Panacibacter microcysteis: one gene and its partner. The protein of the gene in region 1 interacts with the protein of each later gene in a pairwise test. Links are inferred from orthologs where the notes say so. Each region holds a gene or a part of one and is shown in the gene's direction. Other genes may lie near its edges. The genes, in order: ruvA and ruvC.

Region 1 (8,254 bases):
GTTGTACCACCAAGGTAACTGGTTCCGGTATTTACAGTTACTTCTGCCGGAGAGGTCAGTGTAATGCCGTTTAAAGAACTACTTGCATCAATACGATAATTGTTTACTGTTGATATCAGGCGCCTTGCATTTACAAGGGCAGTTACATTTACCTGTCCGGCTGTTCCTTCAAACTGACCATAACCGGAATTGATCCATACGCTGTTTTGATACGCCGGTGTGGTTGGTCCGCCGCCGGTATTTTGTCCCCAGTTAACAAGCGTGCCGTTCCAGCTTGCAGGAGATGTTGTACTGCTCCAGTAAACGTCCAGTTTTGCTACAATGGTTTGGCCCGGTGCAGCAGGGGCACCCAGGGGATCTGCACCCGAAACGGTTACAGGGCCCGTACTTGAAAAACTAAAGTTCGCCCTTGGCGTAGTGGTTATGTTTACAGTTCTGCCCGCTGTAGCCGTTCCTGCCACATCAGCCACGAGCAGCAGAAAATTATTGGTTCCTGCAGCTATGGGCGTAAAGCCGCCACTGTACGTTAGTGTATTTGCAGACGATGTACCGGAGATGGTCACAGTGCCAACAAGTGTGGCTCCTGTAAGGCTGTTACCAGTATTCTGATAGAGGTTGAAGATAGAGATGTCGTTGCTACCCTGGAATGTTCCAGCAGTAGTGAAGGTAACACCCGTTGGTAAAATAGGGGCATTTGCCGCGGCCAGCCTCAATGAGGCAATCAGGTTATTCTGGCTACCCGTAAGTATAGAACCTGCTACCGGGTGCACGGTTGTTATTGCCACCTGTGGGTCTATTATTGTGAAGAGATTACCCTGTGTGGCAGGGTTAGTCCCTGTCTTTTGCACACCCCCACCGCCAAAACCTGTAAAACCAAGGTTTGAGAGTGATGTGGAGGTTAATCTTACCTGGTGCGTCAACGCGGAAGCGCCAGTACCAACATCGGTGGTTATTATCAGGTAGCTGGTACCTGCACTCGGTATACTTAAAAAGCCCGAATTGAATGTAATAGTACCTCCGGAAGCGGGCGCCGTTGCAGTACCTACCAGCGTTGCGCCGGTCAACGTTACAGCCGTATTCTGGTATAATTTAAAATTTACCAGGTCTCCCGCCACATAACTGCCTGCTGTAGTAAATGTTGCACTGGTTGGCGTAACAGAAACAGCATTTATCACATCTAGCTGGTAACTCGCAATAATATTGTTTATTGAACCCAATGAAATATTTGCAGCAGGAGGCTGACTTGCAGTAATCGCCACGGAAGGACCGTAAATCGTTTTTGTATTACCTGCTGCAACCGGGTTTGTTGCACCGGTCACAGCAACCGTACCACCTGGTACGCTGGTGAATGAAAAATTTGCCAGGCTGTTAGCTGCAATGTTCACATTGTCGCCGTTGATGCTCGTCAGGGCTATATCTGCCGTAATGATAAAATAAGTGGTACTTCCGGCGGCCAGGGTAAAAAACCCGGTATTAAAGGTTAACGTTTGCGGGTTGCCCGATGCCGTTGCAACACCGATAAGCGTAGGGCTTGCAAAGTTATTTGCATTGTTCATATACAACCTGAATGTGGTTATATCTGTTGTTGGAATATATGTGCCTGCCGTGGTAAACGTAAACGAAGTTGGATTTACATCCGCATTGGCCACGGTAACCTGGTACGATGCAAGCATATTGTTTGCAGTGTTTTGCAAAACTGTTCCCGCGGCGGGGTGTGCGGCGTTAATGGTAACAACAGGGCCAACTATTGTCTGGGTATTGCCTGCCGGCACAGGATTGGTTCCCGTCTTTCCAACACCTGCACCACCTGCAGTTGTAAAAGAAAAATTGTTGAGGTTGGTGGCAGCTATATTTACGGTATTGCCATTGGTGCCTGTCAAAGGCACATCGGCAGTCAATATAAAATAAGTGGTCGTTCCATCAGTGATGCTGCTGAATCCGGTATTAAATGTAAGTGTCTGCGGTCTCGTGCCGCCGGCTATATTGCCAATCAGTGTTGCGCCTGTAAGGCTGTTGGTTGAATTTTGGTAAAGGCTGTAGCCTGAGACATCGGCAGCATTGGCATATGTACCGGCTGTAGTAAAGGTAAATGCTGTAGGTGTAACGTCTCCGTTTGATGCTGTAACCTGGTACGCAGCTATTGGGTTGACGTTGCTGTTTTGGTTAATCGTTCCTGCCGCCGGGTGTACTGCTGCAATAGCGGCCTGCGCACCAATGATGGTATGTGTGTTGGTAACTAATGCCGGACTATTATCACCGGTTCTTAATACTGCACCGGTGAACTGAAAATTTGTTAATGCCGTTGATGTTAGCGACACTGTTTTCCCTGCCTGTGCAGAGAGCGGTACATCTGTCGCTACAAGAAAATAGGCGGTGCTGTTTGCAGCAAGTGCAGAAAATCCTGTATTGAAATTAAGCAGCCCGCCGGTGGCAGGTGCAGCCAATGTGGCAACCAATGTAGCGCCACTGAGGCTATTCGTCGTGTTCTGGTATAGTTTGAAGTTCGTAATATCAGTTGCTGCCGTATATGTGCCTGCGGTGTTAAACCTGAAAGCCGAAGGTGTTAGCGCTGTACTCCCCGTTACTACCTGGTAGGCGCCTATCAGATTATCAGTGGTATTTTGGGTTAAGTTAGATGCCGCCGGGTGCATGCCTGTTGTATTGATCGTAACTGGCGGAGGCGGCGTCCACGTAAATGTAAGGCCGGATGCAGGCATAAGCGTGTTCCTTGTTCTGCAGGTGGCATTATTGGCTGCCCCGGCTGTGGTGGCAGCCCAGTTGGTAGTGGTTGAGCGGTTATTAAAATCAGCATTGGTTGCGCCCCGGAGACCTACCTGCACATCTTCGTTTGTAGCGCTGGTCGCGGTACACGTGCCATATCTTACTTCAGCAACGTTGCTGGTTTCATAAAGCCTTACCTGGAAGTTTAATACATCTCCTGTATAATTGAATCTTCTTGCATTATTCCATTGTACGATGAAAATTCTATTTGGTGCGGTTCCGGATGTGGTGTAACTAATACGCGTATTGGTTGCACTGCTATACAGGTCGAAACCAAAAGCAGCTATTGCTCCCTCATAAGTTGTCGTTGCAGACACAGGCACATATTGTGTCGGGTTGCCACCTGTGCTAACAGGCACAGTACCACCCAGCATTACATAGCCGTTAGACTGAACGTTGCAGGTAGTGTAGTTGATGCCATTGAAATTGAACGTAAAGCCCAGTGGAATATTGAGGTAGTTGTTATCATCCCATCCGCCGGTACCTAAGTTTGTACCGGTAATAGGTGCATATGTACTTGTACTCTGGGTGAATGCATAGCCCGAAACCTGTGCAAACAGGGTTGTATTGGCTATAGTCAAAAGCACGGCAAACAAAGTTGCCCTGAGGGTATACTTGAAGGTCATAAGGGGTACGGTTTTGATTGCCGGGCTGGTTCTCCCGGTATATATACGGATTAAATCTGGCGATGAAATTAACTGATAATTAATATGTACTTACATAACACAGATTAAGAAAAAATGAAAATTGTTGGTACCGGCAAAATATTTTCATGGCATCTTCGTTGCGTCGCAATCCGTTTATCAGCAGTATTTCATGGCATCTGTGGCTCATAACCTGGTTTTCGAAAGCGCATCGTTGGCTGCGCAAAGATTTGCAGACGAAAGGATTGCGACGCAACGATGCTGCCACCTGTACTGCCGCCGGTATCCAAAAATTTCACTTAAGCTAACATAGCCTGCGCTCTTTCTATTACTAAACCCACTACTTTTGAAACATTATGATCGCTTTTGTAAGAGGGAGCTTTGCAAAGAAAAGCCCGGCGCAGGTTATTGTTGATGTAAATGGCGTGGGCTACGAATTACAGATAAGCCTGAATACTTATTCTTCTATCAGCACGAAAGAAGAAGGCCAGTTACTCACCTACCTGCACATTACCGAAAACGGGCAAACATTGTTTGGTTTTTATACGCAGGAAGAGAAGGATCTTTTTCTTCAACTCATCAGCGTTTCCGGCGTTGGTGCCACCACTGCAAGAATGATGCTGAGCGGTTTGCGGCCCGATGAAGTGATTAAAGCAATTGTGCAGGGCAATACCAGACAACTGGAGAGCGTTAAAGGAATCGGGAAAAAAACCGCTGAAAGACTTATCGTTGAGCTGAAGGATAAAATGGGTAAAATATCTTTTGAAAATACCGCCTCTCCCACTCAGTCTTTTGATGCTCCCGGTAAAGATGCAATCAATGCTTTGGTAGGTCTTGGAATAGCTAAACCTGTGGCTGAACAGGCAGTAAAAAAAGTTTCAGATTCTGCTAAAGAAGCACTTTCTTTGGAAGATATTATTAAACAAGCTTTAAAAAATCTTTAGACCTATAAGAGAAACTTCTACCTAACCAAGGCTACTGAAAAATTGACTCGTCATTTCCTGATTTTTTCGCGTATTACTGTAGCTGTTTTACTTGTTGCAACTGGCATTCCTGTGTTTGCACAAAAAACAGACTCGCTGCGTTTTCCATTGAAAGACCGGCGTGGTGACAGATTTACGTGGCGTTATAACAACCCTTTTGACATAAAAGACACCTCATTTGTAAAGCAGGAAATTGAGTATGACCCCACCACAAAACAATACTACATTGTAGAGAAGATAGGCAATACCGTTTACAGGAAATCTACGCTTTCGTTTGATGAGTTTATGAGACTGCAATCCCAGATCTCGGAGAACGATTATTTTTCTGAACGTTCCAAAACACTGTTTGATCTCAACCGTCGTGTGCAAAGACCCAGGCCAAGGGTGTATAACCAGTTATTCGACAGAATTTTTGGTGTGGGCCCGCAGGGTTTGAAGGTGGACATTAAACCGGAAGGTAATGTTGATCTTATTGCGGGCTACCAGGGCCAGAATATAAAAAACCCAACACTGCCGGAAGCGGCCAGGAAAACGGGTGGGTTTGATTTCAACATGAATGCCAATGTAAACATTAATGCGAACATTGGAGATAAGCTTAAACTACCCATTAGTTATAATACGCTTGCCAACTTTGATTTCGAAAACCAGCTTAAGCTCGATTATAAAGGCAAGGATGATGAAATCATCAAATCCGTGGAAGCAGGTAATATTTCATTTCAGTCTAAAGGAAGCCTGATGGCCAGTGTGCAGAGCCTGTTTGGTGTAAAGACCCAATTGCAGTTTGGTAAACTGTTCATTACTACGGCACTGGCCAACCAGCGTTCTCAACGCCAGTCGCTTACACTGCAGGGCGGTGGTCTTAACCAGGTGATCAACAAAAAGCTGGATGATTACGATGAGAACAAGCACTTCCTGATGGCGCAGTATTTCAGGAACAATTACGAAAAGGCAATGAAGAACCTGCCTTATGTAAGCAGCCAGACACAAATTCTGAGACTGGAGGTTTGGGTAACCAACCGTAATGGTGCCACCACCAATACAAGGAACATTGTAGGTTTTATGGACCTTGCAGAAAATGACCCATACAATTCCAATATCAATTCTTTGAGTTCAAACCCGTTGCCATCCAATGGTTCAAACGACCTTTACCAGAAGCTGAGCAGTAATGATGCAAACCGTAACCCGGCTTTCATTAACACTTCATTGCTTGGTTTAGGTTTAACGCCGGTAAATGATTTTGAAAAAACATTTGCCAGGAAGCTTGACCCTTCGGAATACTACTTTAACCCACAGGTTGGTTTTCTTTCCCTCAACCAGCAGTTACAACCAGACGAAGTATTGGCTATTGCTTACCAGTACACATATAACGGGCAGGTGTTTCAGGTAGGTGAATTTTCACAGGATGTAAACGTTGACTCTACTCAGGGCGTACAAAAGGTATTGTTCCTCAAATTATTAAAAGCCACATCGCAACGGCCAACACTGCCACTCTGGAACCTGATGATGAAAAACATTTACTCATTGGATGTAACAGGTTTACAGAGAGATGGCTTTAACATCAACGTGCTATACCAGGAACCAAGCGGTGGTTTAAAAAGATACCTGCCTGTTACCGATGAAGCTTATTCCGGTAAACCTTTGTTGAGCATATTAAACCTTGACAGGTTAAACAATCGTAACGACCCGTTACCGGATGGCCAGTTTGATTATGTGGATAGTTTTACAGTTTTATCACAACAGGGCAAGATAATTTTTCCTGTACTGGAACCTTTTGGCAATTACCTGGATTCAACAGCTTTCAGCGGTCAGCCACAGGATATCAAAAATCAATACCTGTTTCCGCAATTATACGATTCGATTAAAGCAATTGCCCAGACATATGCAAACCTTGACCGCTTTTATGTACAGGGAACCATTAAGGGTAGCTCTACAACAGATATCTATCTTGGCGGTTTTAATATACCACCCGGGTCAGTGTCGGTAACTGCCGGCGGACAAATATTGCAGGAAAATGTAGACTACATCATTGACTACAACCTGGGTACACTCAAAGTTATTAACCAGGCAATTCTTAACTCTGGTGTACCGGTTAATGTGCAGTATGAGAACAATGCCACATTTGGTATACAACAACGAAGTTTTTTTGGTTTGAGGTTGGATTACCTGGTAAATAAAAAGTTGTCTCTCGGTGCAACGATGCAACGCCTTACCGAAAGGCCATTCTTTACCAAAGTAAATTACGGCGAAGATCCTATTCAAAACAGGATGTATGGGGTAGACTTCAATTACAACTCGGAGTTACCCGGCCTTACACGGTTATTAAACAAATTGCCTTTCTACGATTCAAAAACGGTAAGTACCATCAATGCTTACGGTGAAGCAGCGGTATTAAAACCTGGTCACCCGAGCCAGATTGGTAAAGGAGAAAGTGGTTTGATTTACCTGGACGATTTTGAGGGTACCACCAGTAGTATTGATCTGCGTTTCCCTTTTGTAGCCTGGACACTTGCCTCTACACCGCAGGGCACAACTTTCCCCGAGGCCACGCTTACGAACAATCTCGATTATGGAAAGAACAGGGCGAAAATTGCCTGGTACAACATAGAACCAACATTGCAGGACAAAAACAGCCCAAACAATCCTTTACGTGGCAATCTTGCAGGTCTTAGTGACCCCAGGGTAAGGGCAGTTTACACCAATGAATTATTTCCGCAGCGCACAACGAATATTACCGACGTACTAAATGCAACCTTTGATCTTGCTTATTACCCTACAGAGGCAGGCCCTTATAACTTTACGTCTTCAGGAGCAGACATGGATGAAAGAGGAAAATTCAGGTTTCCAAAGCAAAAATGGGGCGGCATCATGCGCAACATAGACCAGACAGATTTTGAAACAAGCAACATTGAATTTATTGAATTCTGGGTGCAGGATCCGTTTATCAAAAGCCCGGTAAGTACAGGAGGCAAACTGATCCTGAATCTTGGCAATATCAGTGAAGATGTTTTAAAAGACGGTCTGCGTTTTTACGAAAATGGTTTGAACACACCAACTCAACCTGCTGCCGTAGACGATAACAACAGTGTTTGGGGTCGCGTGCCTGTAAACCCCATACAGATAACACAGGCTTTTAGCAATGACCCGGCAGACCGCCCTTACCAGGACGTAGGTTTCGATGGCAATGATGATGACTCTGAAAGGCTGAAACAGGCGCCTTATCTTGCCAACCTCGCTTCCACTTTTGGAACAGGATCTGCGGTATACCAGAGTGCACAACAGGACCCATCGCACGATAACTATAAATGGTACCGGGATGCCAGCTATGATGCGTCAGGTACAGGTATTCTGGGCAGGTACAAGAATCACAATAACCCGCAGGGCAACTCCCCTATTGCCACGGGCACTTCACAGTTTTCACCGGCTGTGACACTTTATCCTGATAACGAAGACCTGAACCGGGATAATACCTTGAACGAAACAGAAGAATACTACGAGTACGAGATAGACCTGAAGCCTGGTATGGATGTAAACAATACACCCTACATTACTGATAAAAGAACGGTTACTGCAAAACTTGCAGACGGTACATCAGTAAATGAGAACTGGTTTCTTTTCAGGATACCGATCAAAAACTATTCGGGCAAAGTAGGCCAGATACCGGATTTCAAATCGATCAGGTTTGTGCGTATGTTTATGACAGATTTTGAAGATTCAATTGTTATGCGTTTTGCCAGTCTTGATCTTGTTCGTAACCAATGGAGAACTTTTACGTACGAACTGGACACAACCGGCTCTTACACGCCACTGCCGGCCAACAGTTCTACCAAGATCAATGTGCTGGCCGTT
Region 2 (8,399 bases), 460 kb from region 1 along the record:
CAGCCAGTCCAAGACTGAATGATTTATACGTTAGCTGTGTGTTGATACCAATCAATACATCCGGTGCAGGTTTCTTATAAAAATACCTGTCATCGCTGTTGATCTGACCATCCCGGTTAATGTCTTCGTATAAACCTTCTATAGGTTTGCCGGTTGTAGGATCGTATACCTGTTTGTAAACATTGTATGTGTATGGGCTATACCCCACAAAATGTTTCCCGATATTATTGCCTGTGCCGCCTGAAATACCGCTTACTTCAATGCCTTTGAAGTTGGGATCTTCCTGTTTTAAGAGATTGGTAATAGTTTGCTTGTTGTAGGTATAGTTGAAACCAAACTCCCATGTAAGATTGGCTGTTTTAACGGGAACTGTGTTGATTGCCAGTTCAACGCCTTTGATCTCCATGTTGCCCACATTCGTGGTGATCTGGTTTACGAAGTTGGCACCGGGTGCTACAGGCACTGTACTAAGCAGGTCTTTTGTTTTTTTGTAGAAATAATCTACGTTACCGGTAATCCTGTTATTGAAAAAACCAAAATCAATACCTGCGTTGGATGTGGTGGTTGTCTCCCACCTGATATTCGGGTCATAACCCTCCGGGCGAAGAAAAGTATAGAACATATCTCCAAACTGGTACTGGGCAGTATTATTGCTCGCTTTATAAACAGGCAGATATGAATAGTAGCCAATGCCATCCTGCTGACCGGTGATGCCCCAGCCAAGACGTAATTTCAGATCACTGATAAAAGATGAAGTCTTAAAAAACTGGTCTTTCAGCTTCCAGGCGGCAGCAAGTGCAGGGAAATAACCTACCCTGTTTTCTTTCGAAAATTTAGAGCTGGCGTCTCTTCTTAAAGAAGCTGTAAGCAGGTATTTATCAGCAATCGTAAGGTTTAGCCTTGCCAGGTAAGATTCGAGTCTAAACCTTGGTCTGTCAGTTGCAAAAGCGGGTTCGGAACCAGGTATTAATACTCCATCTGCGCCGTATGCCGGGTAGTTGAAGTTTTCCGTAAGAAAATCCTGGTAACTGTGCCCCACAAGCAGATCAACTTTTGAGTTAAGGCTGGTTAGTTCTTTGTTGTAAAAGAGTGATACATCAGCCAGCGTATTTTTTTTATTCTCTTTATAATAGACATAGCGCCCGTTGGTTAGAAAATTTGTGGCGGCTATAGGGTCTGTGTTATCATTACCATCACCGCTGATATTGTCTATACCGAGGTTTACCAGTACATGCAGGTCAGGTAAGAAATGTAATTTGTAATCAAGTTGCACATTCCCGATAATCCTGTTCACACCGGATGTGTTGTCACGCAGTTCGAGCAATGCAAGCGGGTTTCTTGTAGCAAGGTTTACCGGTGTATCATTTGGCTGCAGCCATTCGAAAAATCCGCCATACTTATTATCTGCATAAACAGGCTGCGTAGGGTCAAATGATACAGCCGAGCCAATAGCGCCTTCATTGGCAAAACGGTTATTGGTTTTAGATGCTTTTACGGCAAGGTTTATTGCCAGGTGATCATCAAAAAAACGGGGGTTAAGGTTTAGTGAAGAAGATAATCTTTTAAAATTATTTGTTTTAAGAATACCATCCTGGTTAAGGTAGCCGAGAGAAACACGGAACGGTATTTTACCAATACTGCCACTGGCGCTGATGTTATTATCGAAGCCCAGCGCCGCCTGGTAAATTTCATCCTGCCAGTCTGTGTTTGCACTGCCAAGCAGGTCTTTGTATGTATTGTTCCCGGATGCGGCAGCATCTTCATTGATGATACTTCTTACTTCGTTTGCGGATAGTACGTCAATCTTTTTGGGCACTATGCCGGCAGATGCAGTGGAATTAAAATTGAGTTTTATTTTGCCCTTTGCGCCTTTTTTTGTGGTAATGATAATTACTCCGTTGGATGCCCTGGATCCGTACAATGCTGTTGCAGATGCATCTTTCAGTACGCTCATCGATTCAATATCGTTTGGGTTGATGGTGCTAAGTACGTTTGCGCTACCGGCTATACCATTGCCTTCTACCGGTACACCATCTACAACAATGAGTGGGTCGTTGCTGGCATTTAATGATGCGCCTGCACGTATGCGTATTTTACTGCCACCACCTGCAGAACCGCCGCCGGATGTTATTTGCAGGCCGGCAACCTTGCCTTGCAGCAATTGCTCAGACGAGTTGTTTACACCTTTCTGAAAGTCTTTGGTGGTAACTGCAGTTACGGCACCTGTAAGGTCTCCTTTTTTGCGTGTGCCGTAGGCCACCACCACAATGTCGTTGAGAGAACTGTTTGCTGCTACCAGAGAAATCTTCATGGGTGCACTGCCAATAAGCAGTTCCTGTGGTGCAAAGCCAATATGGCTGATAACGATGGTCGTGGCACTTGCCGGTACATTTAGCGAGAAACTTCCGTCTTCTTTTGTTTGTGTTCCGGTATTGGTTCCTTTAACCAAAACAGAAGCGCCGGCCACGGGGCTTCCGTCTTTGAGATCGGTAACCTTGCCGGTTACAGTTTTCTCTTGTGCCAGTGCGGGCATGGCATACAATACCAGCGCTAACACAAGCGTCGTAAACAATCGCTTAAAGTTCATAGTAATGGTTTTTTACTTTGGTTTTATGTGAGTTCTTAAAAGCCGCAGTTATACTGAAAGATGATCAGGCAGGCCCATGTATTTATTGCTGGTTTAGTCGTTCTTAAGCAGTGCAGTCAGTCTCATGGTTTATCTGGCAATCGTTTCAGGTAAGGTGTAATTTATACACATTAGTACGCAAATATGTGTATTTTTTACACAACAGAAAAAATTTTTTAAAAATTCCTGCTTAAACAATGGCCGTAGAAAATAAGGCGAAAAATACTGTTTGCCGGGGCAGGTTATAGAACATTACTGGTTAGCCTTTTTAGAGGCAGGTATATCAGATGCGGGGCAGCACTTGTTTAACAAAGAGCAGAACGCTGAAGAGTGCGACGCAACAAAAGCCACATAGTAGCAATACTGCCGGGCTCATAAAAAAATTAACCGAAATCGATGCCGCTCCATTTTTTCTTGGTGTGTTTGTACTTCTGAAAGTCAAACTGGTAAAGCTTTCCGGGGCGGTGTGGTACATCGTCTTCAAACTCGCCGGTGTCTATGAGGAAGTCCATGGCAAAGAATTTCTTCCGGAAATTGCGGCGGTCCATTTTTATGTCGAGAATGGCTTCGTAGAGGTTTTGAAGTTCTCTGAGAGAAAATTTTTCGGGTAAAAGATTAAAGCCAAGCGGGTGTTCCTGTATTCTTTTTTGCAGCCAGCAGTAGCATTCGTTCATAATTTCTTTATGGTCAAATGCCATGTCCATCTCCTGTATGGTTTTTACGGCGTGCCAGTGCAGTTCATTATCCATTTTGCTAAGCTGGTGGTGCTCAATATTGAGCAGTGAGCAGTACGCAACGGTAAGCACGCGGCCACCGGGGTGCCGGTTTGGCCGGCTAAAGGTTTTTACCTGGGCCAGGTACACATCATCCATACCTGTTCTTTCTTTAAGTACGCGGTAGGCGGCGTCATCCAGCAGTTCATTGTCGGCAGCAAAATCGCCCAGCAGCGACCATTTGTCTTTAAAAATTTCAAGATCGCTACGTATCAGCAATACTTTCAGTTCATTTTCATCAAAGCCAAAAATTACACAGTCAACGGTAATTGGAACACGCGGGTAAGATTCCACCAGTTTTTTTGCGTCGTTTATAAGCCCCTCATTTTTTAGCCGGAATTCAGATTGAGCAGTAGCTTCTTGTTTCATGTTGGCAAATTTCGAAAAGACAGTCAGTTGTTGGCAAATCTAAAACTTCCCGAAAATAAAACTATTTTTTAATTGTGTATAAGTGACGCTTTGAAACCGGCTGCAGATCGCTGTTCAGCTTTGGTTGTGTCACTCACTGCATCATTCTGTTCTTTGTGCGGCTGCAGCGATCATTGCACTGTTTTCTGGTTATCGTCTTATCTTCACGCCTGTATGACGGCCACAAAAAACAATATTATTCTTGGTATAGACCCCGGATCACTGGTAATGGGCTATGCTATCATAGATGTAAACGGCAGCCATATACGGGTGCTTACCATGGATGTGCTTAAACTGGCCGCCGTGGCAGATATTTATGAGCGGCTGGAGATGATCCATACCAAAGTAAACCTGCTCATCAGCCAATACAAGCCGCATACGTTTGCCATTGAAGCACCATTCTTTGGTAAAAATGTACAAAGTATGCTTAAACTAGGCAGGGCACAGGGAGTGGCTATTGCAGCAGCTATGCAGGGTAAAATTGGTGTTACAGAATACTCGCCCAAAAAGGTGAAGCAATCAATAACAGGCAATGGAAATGCTGCTAAAGAACAGGTGTGGAAGATGCTGCAGCAAACACTTGGGCTTGAAGAAAAGCCGCAATACTTCGATGCCACAGACGCACTGGCTGTAGCCTTGTGCCACCATTATCAAACATCTTCGCCCATTGGTAAAATGAGTAAAGGATTTAAAGGATGGGAAGAATTTGTTGTAAAAAACCAGGACAGGATTCTTAAAAAATAAACCGATGACATACCCACTCTTAAAGAAAATAAGAATACTTGTTGTATTCTTTATCATTGCGCTTGCAATAAGCGGCATTACCGCCTTCCCGGTTTATACAGAACTCACTTTTTTAAAACAACAGGGCTTTATAAATACTGATCATGTATTGGGTGCATGGCTGGATAAAGTATATAACGGTGTTGCAGACACTTATAAAAAATATCCTTTTTTGTTTTATGGCTACGACTGGCTGGCATTTGCCCACCTGATGATTGCAGCTTTATTTTATGGTGTGTATAGAGATCCTGTGCGCAACAAGTTTATCATGGGCTGGGGTATGTTTTGCTGTGTTTGCATTATACCGCTTGCCTTTATTTGTGGAACCATCCGAAGTATACCCTTATATCATATACTTATCGATTGCAGCTTTGGAGTGTTCGGTATTATACCCTTACTTGTTTGCCGTAAATACATTCTTCAACTGGAAGCGCTGCAAAACGCTGCCAATGTTACATAGCAGCAAGTATCTGCTGTTGCACTTCCACTAATTCTTCCGCGCTTAGCTGTAGTTTTTTCCGGGTAAAGTTCAGGTCGTCTGAAGAATTGATTGGCAGCAGGTGCATGTGTGCATGCGGCACTTCAAGGCCTATAACTTCTATACCGCAGCGGTCGCACGGGAAAGCTTTCTCAATAGCCTTGGCAATTGGTTTGGCAAATATGAGCAGCTCACTTAAATAATCATCCGGCAAATCAAAAAATTTGTCGATCTCCAGTTTTGGAATAACCAGCACATGGCCTTTAACCGTGGGAAAAATATCGAGGAAGGCATAGAATTTATCGTTCCCGGCAATTTTGTAAGAGGGAATTTCCCCGGCTATTATTTTTGAAAAGATGGTCATATAACGCTGTTTTGTGTGTGCAGATTTAGTGATTATTGCTGATAAAGAAATAGCCTGCAGCAAAATATTTTGAACAAACAAAAAGCCCTCAATTTTCATTGAAGGCTTTTATACAAAGAGGTAAATATTTGTTACACCGTAATATCTTCTATTTTAAATTTTATAAGACCGGTAGGTGCCTTTACTTCAGCAATTTCGCCTTTTGTTTTTCCCAGCAGGCCCTGGCCTATGGGAGAACCAACGGAAATTTTGCCGGCTTTAAGATCTGCTTCTTTTTCACCAACAATCTGGTATGTAACCGTCTTTTTGGTGGCCACATTGGTAATGGTAACTTTTGTAAGAATGGAAACCTTGCTTGTATCCACACTGCTGGCATCTACAATGCGTGCAATGGCAAGCTGGCTTTCGAGCAGCTTCATCTTGGCTTCGAGTATTCCCTGCGCTTCTTTGGCGGCATCGTATTCAGCATTTTCTTTAAGGTCCCCTTTTTCTCTTGCTTCAGCTATGGCTCTGGAGGCCGCAGGCCTGTCTACGGTTTTCATGCGGTGAAGCTCCTCTTTCATATTCTCATAAGCCTCTTTGGATACATACATTACGTCACTCATAAAATTGAGGTTTGCGTTAGATAAAAAAAATACAACGCCACATATTTTGTACGTAGCGTTGCAGAATATCAAAAATACAAAAATCCATATACAAAGACAAGTATTAAAAATAATCTGCCTGCACTACTTTTTCGTGTTTTGAGGCTGTCGGTATAAGTACACTTTTTTGCCCGGCAAAACTTGTATTAGAATATTCCCACAAGTAAATTTCCTTTTGCAGTTTATTGTTTTTTACTTTTGACCCCTTACTTAATACGCATGATAGAAGTTGGAGTTTATAATACACTGAAAGTTTCCCGCAAGGTTGAGTTTGGGTTTTATCTTGATGATGGTAAGGAAGGTATATTATTACCAAAAAGATTTGCGCCTGCAGACCTTCGTACCGGGGATGAAATCAAAGTATTTATTTACCATGATTCTGATAACCGGCTGGTAGCAACCACCCAGGAACCCAAAGGTATTGTAGGCGATGTTGTAAAGCTGAAATGCGTAAGCACCACAGAGCATGGGGCATTTCTCGACTGGGGTTTAATGAAGGACATTTTTGTACCAAAATCCCAGCAGCTTGCACGTATGCAGAAAGGCGGTGAGTACCTGGTGAAAATTTACATAGATGCGCAAACCGGCAGGGTGGCCGCAACCGAAAAAGTAGAACGGCAGATAAGTAATGAAGAGCTAACTGTTGCAGAAGCGGAGGAAGTTGACCTTTACGTGCAACGTAAAAGTGATCTTGGCTTTGTAATGATCATCAATGGTAAACACACAGGCCTGTTGCATGCTAACGAAGTGTACAGGGATGTGCATGTAGGTGACCGACTGAAAGGGTTTGTGAAAACCATAAGACCAGATAATAAAATAGACATTGTTCTGGACAAGCCAGGCTATAGCAAAGTAGAAGGAGAGGCAGAAAAAATTCTGCGCCTCCTGAAAGAAAATAATGGCTTTCTGCCTTACCACGATAAAAGTGAACCCGAAGATATTTATCGTTTTTTTGCGATGAGCAAAAAAACTTTTAAAATGACGCTTGGGGCTTTGTATAAGCAAAAACGCATCAGTATAGATAGTGAAGGAATTTCACTGATTACCGCCGTGTAATCTTAATCTTTTGTACTGTCTACCACTACCGTACCATTACTTACGCCGTTAGGTTGCATCATGGTATCACCCATTGATTTGCCTGAATCTGTAACGGTTGCACCCGGAGAAGTGGTGGCTGGTTCTGTTTCTGTTCCTTTGTTTTCGTTTGCGCCATTACCACATGCGCTTAAAAGTATGGTGGTAAAAACAGCGATTGATAGTGCTTTCATGGTTATGTTTTATTAATGCAAACAATTATGCTGCCAAACACACTGTACGGCGTAAAACCATGAGCGTTATGCATAATTATAATGCTACTAAAACCAGCAAGTCTGCGAAACGAAAAAATACGCCAGGCCGGGGTGGTCTGGCGGGAATATTGCCTGATCGCTGCAGCTGCCACATGAATGGAACGCACAAGTGAGTGACACAACAGGCGATGCCATAAAAACAAATGCCTGTAACCAAATGCTATTTTTCTTTCTTTGGTTTCTTTACTGCGCCTTTTCCTTTTTCCTTTTTGATTTTGGGTTTCTGGCTTTTCTCTGCTGTTGTTTCATCTGCCTCAGGTTTTAAGATCCACTCATAGTCGAGCTGGCGTTTGTCGAGGTTGGCTGCAACCACGCGTATAAACACTTTGTCGCCCATTCTGAAAGAGCGCCCGCTTCTGCGACCCACCAAGGCATAATCAGATTCAATGTGCCTGAAATCATCATAATCGCTGAGGCTTGCAAGGCTTACCAGCCCTTCGCATTTGTGTGCAACAGTCTCTACCCAAAAGCCAAAAGAAGATACGCCACTTACCACACCTTCGAATGTCTGGCCAAGGTGCTCTTTCATGTATTCAACCTGTTTGTACTTGTTGGCTGCACGTTCGCACTCCATGGCTGCACGCTCACGCTCGCTGCAGTGTTTGCATTTCTCTTCCATCTTTTTATCGATGGCGGGCTCCTGCTGCAAACAGGATTGCAGCACACGATGCACCAGCACATCAGGGTAACGGCGTATAGGAGATGTAAAATGACAGTAATCTTCGAAGCCGAGGCCATAGTGGCCAATGTTTTCCGTAGCATAGGATGCTTTGGCCATTGTGCGTATACCAAGCTGTTCCAGTACATGCTGTTCGGGTTTGCCATTTACATCGGCCAGCATGGCATTAAAGCTTTCGGCTATGCGTTCAGGAGAACTGATGTCGAACTTATGCCCGTATTTTTTAGCAAATTCAATAAATGGCAGCAGTTTCTGCTCATCAGGTGTATCGTGCACGCGGTAAGGAAACGGCACA

The links.
Region 2: the proteins of ruvA (region 1) and ruvC interact in binary tests that used the Escherichia coli proteins (3 or more experiments, as listed by UniProt). The link is inferred for Panacibacter microcysteis from one-to-one orthologs.

What each region holds. Positions count from the first base shown.
Region 1 is NZ_JADWYR010000001.1:2,815,883-2,824,136, reverse strand. What follows is about bases 2,852-5,575. They hold ruvA (Holliday junction branch migration protein RuvA), read left to right. Parts: upstream 2,852-3,781; coding sequence 3,782-4,369; downstream 4,370-5,575. Other genes in these bases: sov (T9SS outer membrane translocon Sov/SprA), read left to right, coding at 4,481-5,575; I5907_RS11580 (hypothetical protein), read left to right, coding at 3,554-3,733; I5907_RS11585 (autotransporter-associated beta strand repeat-containing protein), read right to left, coding at 2,852-3,407. In the rest of the region: more of I5907_RS11585, read right to left, coding at 1-2,851; more of sov, read left to right, coding at 5,576-8,254. UniProt on the Escherichia coli protein: The RuvA-RuvB-RuvC complex processes Holliday junction (HJ) DNA during genetic recombination and DNA repair.
Region 2 is NZ_JADWYR010000001.1:2,356,648-2,365,046, forward strand. What follows is about bases 2,898-5,766. They hold ruvC (crossover junction endodeoxyribonuclease RuvC), read left to right. Parts: upstream 2,898-3,981; coding sequence 3,982-4,551; downstream 4,552-5,766. Other genes in these bases: I5907_RS09545 (NUDIX hydrolase), read right to left, coding at 3,010-3,768; I5907_RS09555 (hypothetical protein), read left to right, coding at 4,556-5,050; I5907_RS09560 (HIT family protein), read right to left, coding at 5,043-5,432; greA (transcription elongation factor GreA), read right to left, coding at 5,564-5,766. In the rest of the region: I5907_RS09540 (SusC/RagA family TonB-linked outer membrane protein), read right to left, coding at 1-2,587; more of greA, read right to left, coding at 5,767-6,037; I5907_RS09570 (CvfB family protein), read left to right, coding at 6,296-7,132; I5907_RS09575 (hypothetical protein), read right to left, coding at 7,135-7,344; rnr (ribonuclease R), read right to left, coding at 7,586-8,399.